DNA from 2 places in the Alicyclobacillus acidocaldarius subsp. acidocaldarius Tc-4-1 genome. Region 2 is predicted to be linked to the other one. Evidence: riboswitches for the same ligand, from Rfam matches in the RefSeq annotation. Region 2 holds a riboswitch; the other holds the start of a gene.
The links. A riboswitch is a leader RNA that binds a small molecule or an ion and turns the genes downstream of it on or off. The one in region 2 is predicted to bind FMN.
Positions count from the first base shown of each region.

Region 1 (7,414 bases), 1.2 Mb from region 2:
GGCATCGGCTGTATACCGCTGTATGCGTGGACGGGGCATGCCTGGCCGCACCACGTCACGCCGGTGAGCCTTTGGAGCCTCGTATTTCTCGCGTTTTTCGCGACCGCCGCGGCCTATTTGATCTGGATTTTCGTCCTGCAGGATCACGACGTGGCGAGCGCGGCCATCACGCTGTATCTGCAGCCCGTGTTTGGCGTCCTGATTTCGGTTGTCGTCACTGGGGAACGGCCGTCTGCGCTGTTTTACGCTGGTGGCGCGATGATCCTCCTGGCGCTCTTCCTCGGTCAACACCGGGGGCAGGCGAAGACGGTCACCGCGTCGGAAATGGAGCGCGCGTCGATGTGACGGTGCTGCTCCATGTCAGCGGTTTTCAAACCCTTCAGACCTGAGTGGAATAGAACCAAATTTGCGGGTTTCGTTGACCGATATGGACTATAACGGGCGGGTCTTGAGCATGTCGGACACCTTCACATCCATCGTCGTGACGGCGAGTTCGGTCGCCATCGGTTGGGCGGCGGCACACCTGTCAATCGATACCGTCTACGTGACTTGGGGGCCCGTCACAGCCCTCATCGCAGTGGCCATTCTCATGGCGCTTCGCCAGTGGCTCCGCGGGCAATCCGCCATCTCATCCGCCGCAGACCCTCCTTCCGCGCCGTGAAAAGGAGCGAGCGCAAAGGCGCTCGCTCCCTGTGCCTTCTTCAGAATCCCGAGAGCACGATTTTGCCAATGGTCCTGCCGGATTCGATCTTCGCATGCGCCTTCCGCAGATTCTCCGCATTGATGGGCGACAGGTGTTCCGTCATGGTGCTTTGAATCTCGCCCGCGTCGACGAGATCGGCCACTCGATTCAGGATGTCGCGCTGTCTGGCCATGTCCGCCGTCTGGTACCGCGGCCGCGTGAACATCAGTTCCCACGCGAACGTCACGCTCTTGCCAAACAGGAGTTCCAGATTGAGCAGCGTGCTCGTCTCCACGATGGAGCAGATCTTGCCCTGTGGCGCAATGACGTCCGCCATCGGCTCCCAGTGCTTGTCGGTGGAGTTGAGGCAGAGGATGGCGTCGACGTCGCGGAAGCCGAGCGCTTCGAGCTGCGGCCGGAAGGGGCGCGTGTGATCGAGGATGTGATCCGCGCCGTGCCGCAAGGCCCATTCCTTGGTCTCCGGCCTGGACGCCGTGCCGATGACCGTGAACCCGGCGCGCTTGGCCAACTGGGTCGCGATGGAGCCCACGCCGCCAGCCGCACCGATGATGAGCAGCGATGTGCCGCGATTCGCGCCGGGGTCGAGCGAGAACCCGAGTCGATCCTCTAGCGCTTCCCAGGCCGTCAGACTCGTCAGCGGGAGTGCGGCGGCTTCGGCAAAGCTGAGCGCCTTCGGCTTGCGGCCCACGATGCGCTCGTCGACGAGGTGGTACTCCGCGTTCGTGCCTTGCCGCACGTTGCTGCCGGCGTAAAACACCTCGTCGCCTGGCTTGTACCACTGGCACTCCGGCCCCGTTTCGACGACAATTCCAGCGGCGTCAAAGCCGAGGATTTTGGGCGTGGATTCCACCCTGTCTTTTGGCGCGCGGATCTTTGTATCGACGGGATTCACGGAGACAGCCTGGATCTGCACCAACAAATCGCGCCCTTGCGGGCGGGGGCGCTCCACCTCCAGGTCCAGCAGGCTCTCCGGATCCGAGATGGGCAGGTATCGATACAGGCCTACCGCTTTCATCTTCGCCACAGGCATCGCCTCCTCGTGAGCCAGGATCAAACGCGTACCACTCACAAAGAGTTATACACTTCCCTTTCGTTCAACGCAAAATCCCGCAAAATCGTCCGGGAATTCGGTATACTCGAACTACGAATTTGTTCAAGCGCGGCGCGTGATTGCCCGCCGCTTCTGGGGAGGAGATGTCGTGGTGCGTTCGGAAGGTCAAGGATTTCGCCGGTCGCTCGGGCTGCGCCAGGTGCTCTCCATCGCCGTGGCTGCCATCTCGCCTACCACGTCCGTCTTTCTCGTCTACAACACGGCCCTGTTTCAGGCGGGCACGGGCGTGTTCTGGGCCTTTCTCGTCGGCGCCTGCATCGCACTGTCCATGGCGTTTTGCTACGCGGAACTCGGGTCCGCATATCCCGGTGCGGGCGGTGCGTACCGCATCGTGCAGCGCGTGCTGGGCGAGCCGTTTGGCTTCATCGCCGTCTTTCTCTTTCTCGTGCTCGGCGTCGTGATCACCGCGAGCATCCTCGTGTCCGCCGCCTCCTACTTGCACGCGCTCATCCCGGCGCTCCCGGTCAACTGGACGGCGGTCGCCATGATGGCCCTCGTCACCTGGCTTTCGCTGGAGCGCATCGGCGCAACGAGCGCCGTGGCGACGGCGATGCTCGTGCTGGAGCTCGCGGTCATCCTCGCGTTCACGGCGCTGGCGTTTGCGCACGCGCAGCATCCGCTCGCGTACCTCGGGCGCCTCACCTATCCCATCCGGGTCGATCACGCCCCGCAGTCTGTGAACGGGCAGGACCTTCTGGCCGCGGTGGTGCCGGCGCTGTTTGCGTTCAACGGCTACGATTGGCCGCTCTACTTCGCGGAAGAGACCGTCGAGACCCGCCGCGTCCTGCCCCGCTCTGTCCTTTTGGCTGCCATCGTCAGCGTGGTGGTCGAGGTCCTCGCCGTGATGGCGGCGACGCTCGCGGTGCCGCAGACGTCGTTCACCGTCATCCCATCGTCTTACTTGCCACTCGTGTCCATCGCGCAGTCGGCCGCGGGCCAGACCGGGACCACCATCTTGCTCGTCGGCGTCGTGATCGCCATGTTTGACACCGGACTCACGGGCAATTTGGCCTACGCGCGCATCTATCTGGATGCCGCGCGGGACGGGAGTTGGCCAGGACCCGTCAACCGATTCTTCGCGAGCATGAATCGGCGCGGCGTGCCGAAGTGGGGATTTGTGTTGCTCGGCGTGGGCAACGCGCTGTTGTGTTACTTCACGTCTTTGAACAACCTCATCACCTTCACCGGCGTGATCATTGTCACCATGTACCTGCTGGTGGCGGTGTCGGCCATCGTGCACCGCGTGCGCCGCGGATCGGCCCAGGCGCCGTTTCGCATGCCGCTCTGGCCGCTGCCGCCTCTGATTGCGCTCTGCGGCGTGGGCTTGTCGCTCGTCGAACAGGCGCCTGGCGATCTCATCCGGACGGCCGTTCTCGTCGCCATCGCGCTCGTGTACGCGCTCGGCTATCTTGAGCGGCGCCGGGACTTGCGATCCGGCCGCGAATCGTCCATGATGGAAGACAACAACTGAATCCGGAACGCAACGCGCAATCCTTCGGGGCAGGGTGAGGCCTAACGGCCAATTCCCGATCGGTGGTGATCCGAGCGCACGACTCGGTCAGTCCACGAGCCGAAAGGCACGAACTGGTGAGATTCCAGTACCGACGGTATAGTCCGGATGAAAGAAGGATGGCGGCGCGTTGGCGCACGTCGTGCGCTTTCGCAGCTTGCCGAGACTCTTTTGCCCATTCGCCCCTGATGGTCAGGGGCTTTTTCATGGGCGGATAAGGGGAGATGGCCGATGACCGAAGACGAGCGGTACATGCACATGGCGCTTGAGGTGGCGCGCCTGGGCGAAGGCCAGACGTCCCCAAACCCGATGGTCGGCGCCATCGTCGTGAACGGCGGGCGGGTGGTGGGCCAAGGCGCACACCTGATGGCGGGCACGCCGCACGCCGAGGTGCATGCGCTGCGCATGGCGGGGGAGGCGGCGCGAGGCGCGACGCTCTACGTCACGCTCGAGCCGTGCAATCATCACGGCAGGACGCCGCCCTGCACGGACGCCATCCTCGCCACAGGCGTTCGGCGCGTGGTGGTGGCCACGTTGGACGTGGATCCGCGCACGGCCGGGCTCGGCGTGAAGCGCCTGCAGGAGGCCGGGATCGAGGTGACGGTCGGCGTGCTCGAAGCGGAGGCGCGCGAACTGAACCGCCACTTCTTTCACCGCGTCGAGACCGGTCGCCCTTACGTGGTGTACAAGGTAGCCATGACGCTAAGCGGGCACGTGGCCGCATCGAGTGGCCACAGCCAGTACGTGACCGGACTCGCGGCGCGCGAGGACGTGCATCGGCTGCGGCAGATCATCCCTGCCATCGGCGTCGGCGTCGGCACGGTCCTCGCGGACGATCCCGAGTTGACCGCGAGGGATCTCGCCACGGGGACAAGGCGAGATCGTCAGCCGCTTCGCGTGGTGTTCGACACGCGGCTTCGCACGCCGCCGACCGCGCGGCTGTTGGCGGCGCCCGGGCGCACGGTTCTCCTCACGTCGGAGCGCATGGCCTCCGCTCCGGCCGCGAGGCGCCTCGCGGAACAGGGCGACGTCCGCATCGCGCCGGTGGCCGAGCGGGACGGCCACCTGGATCTGCACGCGGCGCTTTCGGCCGTCGCAGCGGAAGGGGCGAATGCCCTTCTGGTGGAGGGCGGGCCCACGCTTGCGTCGGCGCTTCTTCAGAGCCGACTCATCGACGAGGTGCGCGTGTATGTGGCGCCCAAGCTCCTCGCGAGCGGGTTGCCCGCCTTCGCTGGCGCTTTCACCCAGTCGATGGCCGAGGCCGTTCAACTTCACAGCGTGAGGAGCGAATGGCTGGGTGACCATCTCGTCCTCACAGGGCGAATTCACTATCGTGAGGAGGTGTGAGCATGTTCACCGGACTTGTGGAAGGAACTGCGCGCCTCGCGGCGGTATCTCGCCACACCGGCGGGGCCACCTTTACGTTGGAGGCGCCGTTTCTCATGGACGACCTGCGGGTCGGTGACAGCGTCGCTGTGAACGGAGTCTGCCTCACGGTGGAGACGGTGGGCAGCGGCTTGTTCACCGCCACGGCGGTCCCCGAGACCCTGCGGCGCACCAACCTCGGCGGGCTTCAGCCCGGCGGCCGCGTGCACGTCGAGCGCGCCATGCGCGCCGATGGGCGGTTCGGAGGCCACATCGTGACGGGGCACATCGACGGGATTGGCCACGTGACGGACGTGTATCCGGACGGGGAGGCGCGCGTGCTTGTCATTCGCGTCGATCCGTCCCTCGCCCGCTACATGGTGGACAAAGGATCCGTGGCCGTGGATGGCGTCAGTCTCACGATTATGCGCGCTGAGAAAGACAGGTTCTCGGTGTCCATCATCCCGCACACGCAGGCGGTCACGCGGTTCGGCGAGATCCGCGAGGGTGAGACCGTCAACATCGAGTGCGACGTGATCGCCAAGTACGTGGAGAGGCTCTTGACGTACCGCGGCGATGCGGGTGCTTCAGGCGGCATCGATGCGGCGTTTTTGGCGCGGCACGGGTTTTTGCGATAAGAGGGGGCATGGAGGATGAACACCATCGAAGAGGCGCTTGATGATCTGCGCCAGGGCCGCGTCGTCATTGTCGTAGACGACGAGGACCGCGAGAACGAGGGGGACTTTGTCGCGCTCGGCAGCCGCGCCACGCCGGACGTGGTGAATTTCATGATCACGCACGGCCGCGGGCTTTTGTGTGTGCCCATCACCGAAGCGCGCGCCAAGCGGCTCGGGCTCGAGGCCATGTACGAGCGCAACACCGACAACTACGGCACCGCCTTCACCGTCTCCGTCGATCTCGTCACCACGCACACGGGCATCTCCGCGTTCGAGCGCGCCGAGACCATCGCTGCGATTGTGTCGGAAGACACCGGCCCGGACGACTTCCGGAAGCCTGGCCACGTGTTCCCGCTCGTCGCCAAGCCCGGCGGCGTGCTGCGCCGTGCAGGCCACACCGAGGCGGCGGTCGATCTCGCCCGCCTCTGCGGGGAGCCTGAGGTCGGCGTCATCTGCGAGATTCTGAACGAAGACGGCACCATGGCGCGCCTGCCGCAACTCGAGCAGGTGGCGGAGCGGTTTGGGCTCAAACTTATCACCATCGCAGATCTCATCGCCTATCGCAAGCGAACGGAGAAGCTCGTGCGCCGCGCGGCTGAAGCGGAGTTGCCGACGATGTATGGCCACTTTCGGGCCGTGGTGTACGAGAGCGAGATCGACGACAAGGAGCACATCGCGCTCGTCATGGGCGATGTCTCCGACGGCGAGCCAACGCTCGTGCGCGTGCACTCCGAGTGCCTCACGGGCGACGCGTTCGGATCCCTGCGCTGCGACTGCGGGCCTCAGCTTCACGCCGCGCTGCGCCAGATAGCCCGCGAAGGCAAGGGTGTCTTGTTGTATCTGCGCCAAGAGGGGCGCGGCATCGGCCTGTTGAACAAAATCCGGGCGTATGCGCTGCAGGATCAGGGTCTGGACACGGTGGAGGCCAACCACCGGCTCGGCTTCGCCGACGATCTGCGCGACTACGGCATCGGCGCCCAAATTCTGCGCGATCTCGGCATCCGCAAGATGCGCCTTTTGACGAACAACGTGCGCAAAATCAAAGGCATCGCGGGGCACGGGCTCGAAGTCGTGGAACGCGTGCCACTCGAGGTGGACCGCAATCCGTACAACGAGGCGTATCTGCGCACCAAGCGGGACAAGCTGGGGCATTTGCTGAACTTGTGAGAAGAGCGGGATGACCGTTCGAGAGAGGAGCATGACACGTGCGCGTGTATGAGGGGAACTTCATCGGACAGGATTTGCGCATTGGCATTGTGGCGTCTCGGTTCAACGAGTTTATCACGAGCAAGCTGGTCGAGGGCGCTCTGGACGCGCTCAGGCGCCACGGCGTATCCGAGGAACACATTGAACTCGCCTGGGCGCCCGGCGCGTACGAGATTCCGGTGGTGGCCCGGTGGATGGCGGAGTCCGGGCGGTATGACGCGGTGGTGGCGCTGGGCTGCGTGATCCGCGGCGCCACTGCGCACTTCGATTACGTCGCGGGTGAGGCGGCGCGGGGGATTGCGCAGGTCAGCCGCGACACGGGCGTTCCCGTGATGTTTGGCGTGTTGACCACGGATACCCTCGAGCAGGCCATTGAGCGCGCCGGCACCAAGGCCGGCAACAAAGGCGCGGAGGCCGCGCTCGGGGCCATCGAGATGGCCACTTTGCGGCGGGCGTTGCGCGCCTAGGGCGCCAGGTGCGCATCGCTTGCGGTGCGCGCCGCGCTTCCGCGAGGGCGCTCGGCGGGTTCGCGAGCGCCCTCTGTGTAAGACGTTGAGCCGCTTCATTCGAGGGTTTGGGAAAGCGCCAGCTCGCGCGCGTCCGGGGGCTGCTGCGCCATGGAGGCGCCATCACGTCGGCGTGCCCGGCCCGCGGCCGTCCAACCCCCGTGCACGAGCAGCGAATCGCTGTGGACGAAGGCTTATGCGTGGGTCCTTGATATGTGTGCATCCCCTTAGCTTTCGCTCTTATCCTTCGCTCGCTGTGCATGCCGACGGTTTTGGGCACCGACAACTTGAAACGCACGGCCTGCCGCTAGCTTGACGTGAAACGAACCTGATGTT
Region 1 covers NC_017167.1:963,781-971,194, forward strand. Annotated here, with positions in the region: gene TC41_RS04340 (DMT family transporter) at 1-345, shown strand, start outside; gene TC41_RS04345 (hypothetical protein) at 428-661, shown strand; gene TC41_RS04350 (zinc-binding alcohol dehydrogenase family protein) at 702-1,733, opposite strand; gene TC41_RS04355 (APC family permease) at 1,903-3,285, shown strand; FMN riboswitch at 3,302-3,448, shown strand; gene ribD (bifunctional diaminohydroxyphosphoribosylaminopyrimidine deaminase/5-amino-6-(5-phosphoribosylamino)uracil reductase RibD) at 3,556-4,671, shown strand; gene TC41_RS04365 (riboflavin synthase) at 4,674-5,327, shown strand; gene TC41_RS04370 (bifunctional 3,4-dihydroxy-2-butanone-4-phosphate synthase/GTP cyclohydrolase II) at 5,343-6,533, shown strand; gene ribH (6,7-dimethyl-8-ribityllumazine synthase) at 6,572-7,039, shown strand.
Region 1: it holds a riboswitch for FMN, as region 2 does, so the genes downstream of both, ribD (bifunctional diaminohydroxyphosphoribosylaminopyrimidine deaminase/5-amino-6-(5-phosphoribosylamino)uracil reductase RibD) here and TC41_RS10445 (DMT family transporter) in region 2, are expected to answer to the same signal.

Region 2 (7,414 bases):
GTCGAACAGGACGTCTGTCCGGGCGATCCGTTCGAGGCCATCGCCACCTCGCTCCAATTTTTGCAGTCGCGTCTGTGACGCGGCACGAAGGGAGGCTGTTGTATGAAACTCGGCATTTTCACCGTGCTCTTCAGCCAAATGCCGTTCGAAGAGATGCTCGATCACGTCGCCGCGGCGGGCGTGGATGCGGTCGAGATCGGCACAGGCGGTTACCCCGGAAACGCGCACTGCGATCGGGAAGCGCTCCTAGCCTCTCCGGAGAAGCGGTCCGCATTCCTCAACGCCATCACCTCGCGCGGGCTCGAGATCTCGGCGCTCTCGTGCCACAACAATCCGCTCCATCCGAACGCGGAGGTGCGCCAGAAGGCGGATCAGGAGCTGCGCGAGACCATCCGGTTGGCCGCGGAACTCGGCGTGAAGACGGTCGTCACGTTCTCCGGCTGCCCCGGAGAATCGGAGCGCTCGGAGAATCCCGTCTGGGTCACCTGCCCGTGGCCAGAGGAGTATTCGCGCGTGCTCGAGTGGCAGTGGAAGGAGAAAGTCATTCCGTACTGGACGGAGATGAACCGGTTCGCGGCCGATCACGGCGTGCGCATCGCCATCGAGGCGCACCCTGGGTTCGTGGTGTATAACGGAGAGACGCTCCTGCGCCTGCGCGAGGCGTGCGGCGAGCAAATCGGCATCAACTTTGATCCGAGCCACATGTTCTGGCAGGGGATTGATCCCGTCGAGGCTGTGCATGCCCTCGCGCCGCACCGGTGCATCTTCCACGTGCACGCGAAGGACACGGGCTTCAACAAGCACAACGTGGCGCGCGACGGCGTGCTCGACACGAAGCCGTACCGCGAGGAGCTGAAACGGGCCTGGATCTTCCGCACGGTAGGCTATGGACACGATCAGCAGACCTGGGCGGATCTTTTGAGCGCCCTGCAGATGAACGGGTACGACGGTGTCATCTCCATCGAGCACGAGGACAGCCTCATGTCCATCGAAGAGGGATTCCAGAAGGCCGTCGCGTTTTTGCGGCCGCTCGTGATCCGCGAAAAACTTCAGCAGATGTGGTGGGCCTAAGAGGAGGACATCGAAGTGACAGACAAGATTCGCGTCGGTATCGTGGGGGCGGGCGGCATTGCCCAGCAGGTGCATATCCCCAATTACAAGAAGTGCGGAGAACAGGTGGAAATCGTGGCCGTCTGCGATGTGGCGGTAGATCGCGCGGAAGAGGCGGCCAAGCGGTGGGGCATTCCGCACTTTTTCAAGACCGTGGATGAGATGCTGGAAAAGGCAGAGCTCGACGTGGTGAGCGTCTGCACACCCAACAAATTCCACAAGGATGCGACAGTGAAGGCGCTCGAGGCGGGCTGTCACGTGCTGTGTGAGAAGCCGCCGGCCATGACGGTGGAAGAGGCGCAGGCGATGGCGGAAGCGGCGAAGAAGAGCGGGAGACACCTGTCGTACGGGTTCCACTATCGGCACACGAGCGAGGTGGACTGCCTGAAGCGGTTCATCGACGCAGGGGAGCTCGGCGAGATCTACGCCGGCACGGCCATCGCGGTGCGGCGCCGCGGCATCCCGGGCTGGGGCGTGTTCACGAACAAGGAGCTGCAGGGCGGCGGGCCGCTCATCGACATCGGCTGCCACATGCTCGACACGGCGCTGTACCTCATGGGCTACCCCGAGCCGACGATGGTGTGGGGGGCAACGTATCAAAAGCTCGGCACGCGCAAGGGCGTCGGGCTTCTCGGCGACTGGGATTGGGAACACTTCACCGTGGAAGACATGGCGCGCGGCATGATTCAATTCGCGAATGGGGCGACGCTCGTCATCGAGTCGGCGTTCGCGGCGAACGTGAAGGAGCGCGACGTCATGAATGTGAAGTTGATGGGCGATGTGGGCGGCGCCAACGTCTTCCCGCTCGAAATCTACCAGGAGAAGCACGGCGCGCTCATCGACGTCACGCCTGCGTACTTGCCGGAAATCTCGCCCTATGAGCGCGAGATCCGCCGCTGGGTTGACGCGTGCCTGACGGGCGAGCCGCCGCTGTCCACGGCCGAGCAGGGGGTCAAGCTGCAGCGCATCTTGAACGGCCTCTACGAATCCGCGGAGCGGGGCGAACCCGTGAGGCTGTAGGCGGGGATAGGAGGAATCGGGATGCCGAAGCGTTCGATTCGAATCGGCATGGTGGGCTATCAATTCATGGGCAAAGCCCACAGCCACGCGTATCGAGACCTCGACTTCTTTTTCGACGAGCTCCCCGTCACGCCGGTGCTGCAGGCCATCGCCGGGCGGAGTGAGGAGCCGCTTCGGCGGGCGGCCGAGGCGTACGGCTTCGCGTCGTACGAGACGGACTGGCGGCGGTTGGTGGAGCGCGACGACATCGACGTGATCGACATCGTGACGCCGAACAACGCGCACGCCGAGATCGCCATCGCCGCGGCGGAGCACGGCAAGCACGTGATCTGCGAGAAACCGCTCGCCATGACGGTGGACGAGGCTGTCCGCATGCGCAACGCGGTGCAGGCGGCAGGTGTCCGTCACCTCGTGTGCCACAATTACCGGTACGCGCCGGCTGTACAGTTCGCGAAGCGGCTGATCGACGACGGGCGCCTGGGGCGGATCTACCACGTGCGGGCGCAGTATCTGCAGGACTGGATCATGGACCCCGACTTTCCGCTCGTGTGGCGCCTGCGCAAGGACGTGACGGGATCGGGAGCGCTCGGCGACATCGCGGCGCACATTCTGGATCTCGCCCGGTTTTTGGTCGGCGAAATCCGCGAAGTCGCGGCTTGCATGGAGACGTTTATCAAGGAGCGGCCCCTGGGCGAGATGGCCGGCGGGCTTGAGGCGAGAGCGTCTGGCGGCACGGGGCACGTCGACGTGGACGACGCCGTGGCCTTCCTCGCCCGCTTCGACAACGGGGCGATGGGCGTGTTCGAGGCCACGCGCTTCGCGGGCGGGCATCGAAACGGCAATCAGTTCGAGATTAACGGCGAGAAGGGATCTCTTCGCTGGAACCTCGAGGACATGAACTGGCTCGAGGTCTACTTCCACAGCGACGAGCCGGGATTGCAAGGGTTCCGCCGCATCAACTGCACGGAACCCTTACACCCGTACGCGGAGCGGTACTGGCCCGCGGGGCACATCATCGGCTACGAGCACACGTTTTTGAACCTGTTTGGCGCGTTTTTCAAGGGTTTGGTCGAAGACCAGCCTGTGAAGCCCGACTTCGAGGACGGCGTTCGCAATCAATGTGTGTTGGAGGCAGTCGAGAAGGCCGCGGCGTCGAGGTCGTGGGAAAACGTGGAGTACCGCTGAGCGGACGGCCTTGCACGGACTTACGAATTTGCAGTACAATGGCGACAAGTGAACAGGAACCTTCGGGGCAGGGTGAAATTCCCGACCGGCGGTGATGGCCTTTGGCCTAAGCCCGCGACTCGCCACGTTGTGGCGACGGATTTGGTGAGATTCCAAAGCCGACGGTGAAAGTCCGGATGGGAGAAGGTTCGCGGTGGTCGCAGCGCGCAGGTGCGCCGTCATGGCTGTGAGAGACAGCCTTCGGTGTGCGCTCGTGGCGTACGCCGTGTCTTGTTGCGGTCCAACAGCCCCGGGGGACGAAGGTTCCTCGGGGCTTCGCGCGTTTGCGGCACCCAGTTCTCCATGTGCTCCCAGGGTTCCTCCGGAGAAACGATAGAACGCGGAGGGACGCCCTGTGAAGGACTTATCCACTTCGTCTCGCGCGAGCAACCACGGTTCGCTCTGGCTCATCGCGTGCGGAGCCGCGCTGTGGGGGCTCGACGCGCTTTTCATTCTCGCGCTTCAGCACTGGTTCACGTCGATTGAAATCGTCTGCTTCGAGCACGTGTTGCTCGCGCTTTACGCGATCCCGGTGCTCGTCCGCAGGCGGCGGGAATGGCTGGAGCTCGGCGCCGCGGATTGGCTCGCCGTCCTGTTTGTCGCGTGGGGCGGCTCGGCCGTGGCCTCCATCCTGTTCAACGTCGGGCTCGCCGTGGGCATCCGATCCGACGCCGTGAATGAGGTCCTGCTTTTGCAGAAGCTTCAGCCGGTGTTCGCGCTGTTGTTGGCCGCCATCGTGCTGGGCGAGCGGGTCCGGCGCGCGTATTGGCCGTGGTTCGCGGTGGCTCTCATAGGCGCGTACATCCTGACCTTCGGCTTCACATGGCCCTCCTTGACCCATGCGAGCGCGTGGGCCGGCTTGTGTGCGCTCGGGGCGGCGTTTCTGTGGGGCGGATCCACCGTCATGGGCAAGCGCGTGATGCGAAAGGTTTCGTTTCCCACGATGACGGCCCTTCGCTTCGGATCCGCGCTGCCGCTTCTCGTGGCGCTCACCCTCTTCGGTCACCCGAACTGGTCCCGGGTGGCAGACGGCTTGGGGCACTGGGCTGTGATGGGCAACCTGATCTACCAGACGGTGGTGCCGAGCCTGCTCAGCCTGTTGGTGTACTATCGGGGGCTTGGTGGCGTCAAGGCTTCGTATGCCACGTTGGCGGAGCTCGCGTTTCCGGCCACGGGACTCGCGGTGAACGCGCTATTCTTGAATCAGACGGTGCATGCGGCCCAGTGGGTGGGCTTTGCGCTCGTGTGGATGGCGGTGTACGCGCTCTCGCGCATGGCGGATAGCTCGGATCTCGGTGAGAGGAGCGTTCGGGAGGCGTCGGCGGGCACGGCGGCCTGAGCGGAAGATGTCATCGTCCGCCGGTCCATGCACGTTCCACCGAGGAAGGGCGAGTATCGAGAGCAAAGGCGGCGGTTCTCCCTTGAGGAGATCCGCCGCCGCTGACTACAACAGGCCCTTCTTCCAATGCCACTTGTCCGTGATTTCCTCGCCTCGATGCACGATGGCCCGAGACACGTGCGAAATCCTGTGCCACGCAGAGGTGCCAAACGCCTTCGAGTATCGGCCGTGATCGCCCGCGAGGCTTACGAAGCTCATGAGGAGAAGCGCAAAGCTCAGGCTGAGGGCGGTGAGCCGTTTGCGCCGCACATACCCCTTGGCCGAGATAGGCTGCAAGTCCTCCTTGGGTTGCGCGGGAAAGGCAATAATCTGCGCGCTCCTCACGGTCGTCTTCTTCGATGCGTGTTCTTCATCGGCCTGTCCCTTCGGCTGAAACATTGTGATGAGCTCGCGAAACTCCGCGACATCGCGGCGACACGCTGGGCACGTGGCGAGGTGGCGTTCGAATCGCTTCTTCACCAGCTCGTCTTTCAGTTCGTTCAGCGCGTAATCGACGCAATAGGAACAGATGGACGGGTTGTCCAAATGGTTCTCACCCTCTTGACGGAATCCATACCCCATCGTTTTTCAGTAAACCACGATCCAGCGCGATTGAGAAGCCCTTTCTTCGAGTCGCCGTTCAAGGTACAGTGAAACTGGCAACGGCATTCAAAGGGAGGGCGCATATGGCAAGCATTGTTTCCACCAAGCCGCTCAGCGCGGCGCAACGCGAGAAGCTGTCCCGCTTCGGCGACGTGGCTTGCCCGCAGGAAGGTCAGCGGTTCTCGCAGGCCGAACTGTTCTCTGCGCTTCACGACGCCGTGGGGCTCATCACATTCGGCACGCGCGTCGACGAGACGCTCCTCGAACAGGCGCCGCATCTCAAGGTGGCATCCACGGCCTCCGTGGGCTATGATCATTTCGACCTCGCCGCCATGCGGAGGCGGCGCATCCTCGGCGCACATACGCCGCATGTGCTCGACGACACCGTCGCCGATCTCGGCATGGCGCTCATGCTCGCAGTGGCCCGCCGCATTGTCGAGTTGGACGCCTACGTCCGCAGAGGCGACTGGAAGAAGGGCGACGAAGAGGTCCTCTACGGCGTCGACGTGCATCACCGGACGCTCGGCATCGTGGGCATGGGCCGCATCGGCCGCGCGCTCGCCAAACGCGCGAAGTTCGGATTCTCCATGAACATCCTATACCACGCGCGATCCCGCCACGACGACGTGGAGCAGGCGTTCGGCGCGCGCTACGCGGACCTGCCGGATCTCCTTCAGGCTTCAGACTTCGTGGTCTTGCTGACGCCGCTCACACCGGAGACCGAGAACCTCATGAACCAGGATAGATTCAGGTTGATGAAACCAAGCGCCATCTTCATCAACCTTTCGCGTGGAAAGACGGTGGATGAGGACGCATTGGTTCAAGCCTTGCGCGAAGGTTGGATCCGCGGCGCTGGGCTCGACGTGTATCGCCAGGAGCCCGTTCCATCGGATCACCCTCTCCTCTCTCTTTCCAACGTCGTCTGTGTGCCTCACATCGGCTCGGCGACGCAAGCGACGAGAACCGCCATGCTCGATCTCGCCATCGACAACTTGATTGCCGTGCTAGAGGGCCGGCCGAAGGATGCGTATATCGTGCCGGAACTGAAAGGCCTGGAAGAGGAGGGATCAACATGTGGCCTGTAAAATGTAAGCCGGTCGCCATGGAGCGGATCTGGGGCGGCGATGAGTTGAAGCCGATGTTTGGGGTAACGACGGATCGCCCCATCGGCGAATACTGGGTGATCTCCGCACATCCGAACGGCATGAGCGTGGTGGATGGCGGCCCGCTCGATGGCAAGACGCTGCAGGAGTTGGTCGAGACCTATCCGGAAGCCTATCTCGGCCGGCACTCGCCCCAGAAGCGGTTTCCGCTGCTCGTCAAGTTCATCGAAGCCCACGATGATCTGTCGGTTCAGGTCCATCCGGACGACGCCTACGCGGAAGCCCACGAGGGCGACGCCGGCAAGACGGAGGCCTGGTACGTGCTCGACGCTCCGCCGGACGGGCGGGTGATTCTCGGCCACTCGTTCCCCGACCGGGAGACCTACCTTCGCGCCGTGCGGGAGGGCCGGGTGCGCGATTACTTGACCTATCGCCCCATTCGGAAGGGCGATCTCGTCTTTGTGCCGTCCCGCACGCTGCACGCGTTGCTCCGGGGCACCAAGGTGCTCGAGGTGCAGCAGACCTCCGACGTGACGTACCGCGTGTACGACTGGGATCGGGTCGATGCCAACGGCAAACCGCGCGAGCTGCACATCGAAAAGGCGGCGGACGTGATCGCCTACGGCACAGAGCCGCCCGAGCCAAAGCCGATGGCGGTGGTGGACGAACCCGGGTTTGAAATGGTGCGACTGGTCTCGTGCCCGTATTTCACGATCGATCGCGTCCGCGTGGCGCAACGAGCCGCCGAGATGGAACAGGGCGTGCGCGGGAATCCGGACTGCGCGATGGTGGTGGAAGGATCGGGGCACCTTCGCTGTGTCGCGGAGGGCGAGGAGATGCGTCTGCCCGTGAAGGCGGGGGATGCGCTCGTCATCCCGGCGGACGTGCCTCGGTACGCGTGGGAGGCGGACGAGGCGCTCACGGTCATCCGCGCGTTCTACGGCTCGTCCGGGCCGTAACGGATCTGCTCATACGC
Region 2 covers NC_017167.1:2,172,560-2,179,973, reverse strand. Annotated here, with positions in the region: gene TC41_RS10465 (sugar phosphate isomerase/epimerase family protein) at 1-78, shown strand, start outside; gene TC41_RS10460 (sugar phosphate isomerase/epimerase family protein) at 103-1,071, shown strand; gene TC41_RS10455 (Gfo/Idh/MocA family protein) at 1,087-2,130, shown strand; gene TC41_RS10450 (Gfo/Idh/MocA family protein) at 2,152-3,315, shown strand; FMN riboswitch at 3,370-3,507, shown strand; gene TC41_RS10445 (DMT family transporter) at 3,710-4,693, shown strand; gene TC41_RS10440 (anti-sigma factor family protein) at 4,799-5,314, opposite strand; gene TC41_RS10435 (2-hydroxyacid dehydrogenase) at 5,419-6,420, shown strand; gene TC41_RS10430 (type I phosphomannose isomerase catalytic subunit) at 6,408-7,397, shown strand; gene TC41_RS10425 (hypothetical protein) at 7,376-7,414, opposite strand, start outside.